Regions from separate parts of the Priestia flexa genome, predicted to be linked through region 1. Evidence: riboswitches for the same ligand, from Rfam matches in the RefSeq annotation. Region 1 holds a riboswitch; the other holds the start of a gene.
What was found. A riboswitch is a leader RNA that binds a small molecule or an ion and turns the genes downstream of it on or off. The one in region 1 is predicted to bind cobalamin.
Positions count from the first base shown of each region.

Region 2: linked by a shared signal. The riboswitch ahead of LZP85_RS00880 (hypothetical protein) and the one ahead of LZP85_RS06500 (ABC transporter substrate-binding protein) in region 1 are both predicted to bind cobalamin.

Region 1 covers NZ_CP090431.1:1,277,278-1,280,430, forward strand. The annotation lists gene LZP85_RS06490 (thioredoxin family protein) at 1-190, shown strand, start outside; partial or broken gene LZP85_RS06495 (DinB family protein) at 383-886, shown strand; cobalamin riboswitch at 1,089-1,270, shown strand; gene LZP85_RS06500 (ABC transporter substrate-binding protein) at 1,433-2,374, shown strand; gene LZP85_RS06505 (adenosylcobinamide amidohydrolase) at 2,460-3,065, shown strand; gene cbiB (adenosylcobinamide-phosphate synthase CbiB) at 3,071-3,153, shown strand, end outside.
Region 2 covers NZ_CP090431.1:178,043-181,195, reverse strand. The annotation lists gene LZP85_RS00890 (bifunctional 2-methylcitrate dehydratase/aconitate hydratase) at 1-315, opposite strand, end outside; gene mmgD (citrate synthase) at 411-1,520, opposite strand; gene LZP85_RS00880 (hypothetical protein) at 1,510-1,743, opposite strand; cobalamin riboswitch at 1,908-2,106, opposite strand; gene LZP85_RS00875 (SNIPE associated domain-containing protein) at 2,296-3,153, shown strand, end outside.

The DNA of each region.
Region 1 (3,153 bases):
TATTGAAGAAAACCAAGATAAAGCTTGGTTTGAAGTGGATAAAGATGAGTTTGAAGAACTTTCTGCAGCAAACAATGTAATGGGAATTCCGTCTCTTCTTGTTTATAAAAATGGTGAGAAAATTGCACATCTTCATAGTGCAAATGCAAAAACACCTGAAGCAGTGCGTGAGTTTTTAAGTTCAATCTAAGTTGATTAGCTACTTGTTTACATAAGCAAGTAGCTTTTTTTGTATAGAGTTTTGCTAAACGTCCCGCTCTTATTTTTTAAGAGTCTTTCTTGTCTTTAAACACTTTATTAGATAAAAAACAAGCTTGTAGAACACGAACGTATGTTTTATAATTTAAATGTGGGAATACATGGTAATATGGAGGGGTTTTGAATGTACATAACAGTAGAAGATTTTATTAAAGAGTGGAACCGCGAAGCCATGCTAACTCAAAAAGTTTTAGAAGGCCTAACTGATCAGGCGTTAACTCAAAAAGTTTATACAGAAGGTCGTACTCTAGGAAGAATTGTGTGGCACTTTACAACAAATATTCCAGACTATTTGGCTCATTTTGGGTTGGAGATAGATTAGCTAGAAAATGCTGAACATGTACCCTCTTCCGCTAAAGAGATTGCTGGAGTTTTCAATAGAATTAGCTTACAAGCAGCGAAAGCTATTAACCAGCAGTGGACAGATGAAACGTTAAAAGAAGTTCAAACAGCCTTTGGTCGACAAGAGACGAATGCTCAAATTTTAATGGGATTGATCAAACATATTATTCATCACCGTGGACAAGTTACGGTACTTATGCGTCAAGCTGGAATTGAACCTTTTGGTGTATACGGTCCCACCAAAGAAGGATGGGTTGGTGTAGGCGTGGAAAACCCTCCTGTTTAAAAGTAATTAGGCTATAAAAAAAGAGTCTTTTCACAGACTCCAAAGACTTACCCCTAAATTTTCAGCCTATCATAATGATACAATAGCAAAAATGTTTATATCTTACTATTACTTTGCTAGAACTTCTGACCTAAAATGTATGAAAGTTATGTCGATTTTCTATTTCCATTTTGAATGGAGTGCGTTATACTAAGACAGGTGAATAATCGTGAAGCAATAAGGTCTCAATTTTAACATTGAGTGAAAAGGGAAGTTTGGTGCAAGTCCAACGCGGTCCCGCCACTGTAAACGTTAGATGTCTAAAGATGCCACTGTTTGAAAAATGGGAAGGCTTAGTACATCATATACGTAAGTCAGGAGACCTGCCTTATTGTCAACTGTGAAACCTTCGAGGAGAGGGGAAGCAGGGTATTTGACGTACATAAACAATGCGAAAGTCATTCGCATCATTTAACGTTACCTGCTTTACTTTCGATTGAAAGTAAAGTTTTTTTATGTGTGCTGAGCGACTTCATAACCGATACATAATTAGGAGGGGTTATCAAAATGAAAAAGTGGTTATCATCTGTTATTGTTGCGATGTTCCTTGTTGTTCTTGCAGCATGTGGGGCAACTGATGAAGGAAGCAAACAAACAGAGCAAACAAAGCAATCAGAAGAGCAAGCTGTTACGGTTAAAGATGCAAGAGGAGAAGAAGTAACGGTTGAACAAGCACCCAAGAAAATTGTTTCTCTTATGCCAAGTAACACGGAAATCGTCTATGAGTTAGGTCTTGAAAAAGAATTAATCGGAGTAACAAGCAACGATGATTATCCTGCAAGCGTGAAAGAAAAAGAGCAGGTAGGAGATATGAATATCAACGCAGAAAAAGTTATTGCATTAAATCCAGACCTTGTGTTAGCTCATGGTTCAAGCATGGGAATGTCGGATGAAGTTTTTAAGCAAATTGAAAGTGCTGGTATTCCATTATTTGTTGTAAATGATGCAACTGATTTCAATACCGTGTATGAAACGATTGGGAACATCGGAAAACTAACGAACAAAACAGATGAAGCAGATAAAACAGTAAAAGAAATGAAAGCTGCTGTTTCAGAAATTGAAGAAAAAGCGAAAGAAATTAAAGACGAAGATCGTAAGAAAGTATGGGTAGAGGTTTCACCTGCGCCTGAGATTTATACAACTGGTAAAGGTACGTTTATGGATGAAATGATTAAAATAATCGGAGCAGAAAACGTAGCTGGAAATGAAGAGGGATGGGTAAAACTTTCGGAAGAGAAAGTGGTTGAGCTAAATCCAGATACAATCGTTACAACATATGATGGTGACGCCAACGAAATCAAAAATCGTCCAGCATGGAGCGATATTACAGCTGTAAAAGAAAATCAAATCGTAAACGTTGATTCTAATAAAACAAATCGACCTGGACCACGAATTGTAGAAGGGTTAGAAGAGTTCGCGAAAGCCGTATATCCTGAGGTGTATAATTAATCGAGAAAAGGACCATATTCCAATTCAAAAAGGAATTGGTCCTTTTTTATCGTTACGTCTTGAGCAGGATGATGAATTATTAACGATGAAAACAAGTATACCGTTTAAAGCGTACAGTTCAGGCGTACTAGGAGATGGTATGCTTGAGACTAACGTTTTTTATAATCGTTTTGTACACAAATACTACCGTGCTGATTCACCTGCTGAAGAATATAGAGCATTTTTAAAAGAAAAAGGCTTCGTTTATGATAAAGTAGTAGGGTTGATGACGGCTGTTTATTTACGGAACAAATCGGTTTATACATATTGTAAAGATAGTCTTACAGTCTCATCTATTATTACTGCCGGAGTTGGTAATGCCGTTGATTTGACGTCTGATGATATTACTCCATTTTCTTCAGGGCCTGGAACGATTAATATGTTCATATTTATTGACGGGAAATTAACGGATGCTGCGTTTTTACAGCTGTTTATCGCAGCAACGGAAGTGAAAACGCGAATGCTTTACGAGCTGGGAGTGCAAGATTCGAACACAGAGACGCTTGCGACAGGAACATCTACTGATAGCATTTGTATTGCCGCAAGCCAAACCGGTAGCATGTATGAGTACGGTGGGTCCATGACGGCTCTGGGACAAGCGGTAGGAAAGCTCGTTAAGCTAAGTTTACTTGAAACCATTCAAAAAAGGTGATGTGTATGGACTTTCAACAATTAATTGTAGCGCATTTGCTAGCTATCTCAATGGCGCTTGTATTAGATGCTATTATCGGAGATCCCGT
Region 2 (3,153 bases), 1.1 Mb from region 1:
CGCTAGCCACGTATCGTTGTAATCCAGCCAGCGGATGATGCAACCAATGTTGAACGCAGCTCGAATTGGATCTAACTCAAATGACGTTCCCGGCACCCGACTGCCATTTGGTACAACTGTTCCTAGAACAATGGGGCCGAGGAGCTTTGTGCACTCTGGATAACTAAGCGCCAGCATCCCGCATCCAATCGTATCAAGCAGGACATAACGAGCGGTTTGGAACGCTTCTAAACTCTTAATCTCTTTATGAAGAACGTAATCTGCGATTTCCTCTAATAAAACATCCGTTTTGACTTGCTCATTCGTTTTCAACATGTGCATCTTTCCTTTCTCCTCAAATTTATTTATGATAGAAATGGGTATTCGCCAAAATATCCATTCGGTGAGTGGCCGTGAACAACCCCAAATTGTTAAAAGCGGCGCTCGCCTACATAATGTACGCGCGGTCTAAAAAGTCGATTATGTTCATGTTGCTCAATAACATGCGCACACAACCCTACCGTTCTAGCACTGAAAAAGATCGGTGTATAAAGTGAAATAGGAATACCAAGCATCCAATAGACAGGTGCTGCGTAGTAATCCAAGTTCGGATAAAGACCTTTTTCACGCTTCATAAGCTCTTCGCCCGCTTCGCACATGCGATAAAGACGATTATCTCCTTGCAGGTCGCATAGCTGTTTGAGCGACTCTTTCATCATTAAAGCCCGCGGATCAATTTTGTTCATATACACGCGATGGCCAAATCCCATGATACGCTCTTTTTTATAAAGCTTAGCGATCAGCAGCTCTTCAAATTTATCTACAGTACCAGCTTCTAAAAGCAGTTCCATTACCGCTTCGTTAGCTCCTCCATGCAGGTTTCCTTTTAAAGAAGCAACCGCTCCTGTCAATGCACCGTATAAATCAGACTGAGTAGAAGAAATGACTCTCGCTGTAAACGTGGAGTTTGGCATCTCATGCTCACTATATAAAACAAGTGAACGATCAAAGATTTGCTCTTCCAGAGATGATGGCTTCTTCCCCGTAATCATGTAAAAGAAATTTGCGCTATACGATAACTCTTTAAGCGGACGAATCGGCTCTTTCTTTTCGATTAAACGGTAGCTGTTCGCCACAATCGCAGGCACTTTGCCTAACAGCTTGTAAGCACGGCTTTTATTTGCCGATAGAGAACGATTATCAAGCCCTTTATCAAAGCCTGAAAGAAATGAAATTCCTGTTCGCAAGCCATCCATTGGATGCGTGCCATTAGGGAGTAAGCAGAAGACATCCAACAGTTCATCTGGAATCTCGTACTCCCCTTTTAACATTTCTTCAACTAGTTCCTTCTCGTTAATATTCGGCAGCCTTTCTTCTAGTAAAAGGTAGATCATATCGAGGTAGCTCTTTGATTTTGATAGCTCAATCAGGTCATACCCTTGAATAATAATTTTCCCCTGTTGGGTATCAAGAAATGAAATCTTTGTTTCAGCAGCCACAACGCCTTCAAGTCCCGGAAAAAACCTCGCTTCAGTCTCCATCTCTCTTTTCCTCCATTCCAAATATCTCTTCACCTACTGTTTTGTAAGCCTTTTCAATATTGTGTAAAAAAAGAGCCTTCTTTTCAGCATCCCCCCTCTTGTCTACCACAAAATCTCTTAACTCCTGATAATAGTCTGAAAGTGTACAAGGGTTCTCTGCCACTACGTTATTCATAATGCTCGCTTTGAAGTAATTCACAAAATACTCAACTGATCCGTCCACAGCTGCTCACCTCCATCACGCGTACCCGCTAAAAAAGCAATAAAAAAACAACTTCCCAAAGAAGTTGTTAAGCCGCGAGACAATACTCAAATAAACATGTTTTTAAATCATTTTTAAAACATGTTTGTCACTTCGCACTTAACACCCCCTATCCGCGTAGGTATTGATGCATGCTAAAACAGGCAGGTCTCCTGGCTTATGATCATCGCTCTTCGAACCTTCCCATCTTCATTTCCATGAAAACAGTGGCTTTTTCGAATCGCTCCCAAATACAGTTGCGGGACAGCGTCGGATTCCAACCGAACTTCCCTTTTAAGCAGATGAAAGACACCTTTCACCTACACCTGTTTCTACATCGATATTATTTTCACTTTAAACATATCAAATTTTATAAATTTTTACAATTTTTATTTTAAAATGCACTATATATGTATTTATTTGGAAATTAAACCTTATCTATATATTTTTATTTTATGCTATACTTATTAACTGGACTTTTTGAATTTATTTACATAATAAAAGTTCAGAATATACACAACTGGGGGCATCAATATGTATAAAGAAAAATGGTACCACTCTGCGTGGTTTATTGGCGTATTATTCGCTTGCTGGCTATTAATCATTCCACCGATTGTTGGAATCATTCTCATTATTCAGCGTCATAAATCATGGAAAGCATTCCAAACACGCTTTCAAGAAAGCAATCTTGATCAAATTTTAGATGCAAAAGCTACGTTACAACAGTTAAATAAGGATATTAACGAAGCTACATCGAAAAAAGAACGTTTGCTATCTGAATATGAAGACATTCAATCCGTTACCACTCTAGTGGATGACAAGAAAAAAATTGAAGAAAAAATTAAAGAATTTAATTTAAAATGCCAAGGCATTATTAATGAAACAATGACTGCTCAAGAAAAGTTAATTGTTGTTCAAGATGAGTTGTTAATGCAATCATTTGGCTTTTATGAACCAAAATATAATTTTGAGAACTCTGAAGCTTACAAAGCTAAGTTGGATGATATTCGAAAAGAACAGAAGCTGATGGTTACAGAAAAATCCGCTACGAATCATTCCTTAGATTGGACTATTGGTAATGATAAGAAAAAAGGAAAAGAATTTATTTTGGATACCATAAAATTAATCCTGCGAGCGTTTAATAACGAATGCGACAATATCATTTCTAAAGTGAAATTTAATAATATTGAAGTTAGTGAGAAAAGAATTCATAAAGTATATGAAGATTTAAATAAGCTAACTGATATGCAGCGTGTGTTCATTAAGAGAGAATACTTGGAACTAAAACTACAAGAGCTATACTTAAAATACGAATTCGAGCAAAAGAAACAAGAAGAAAAAGAAGAGCAGCAAGAGATTAAAGAGCGCATGCGTGAAGAAGCTCGTGCTTTA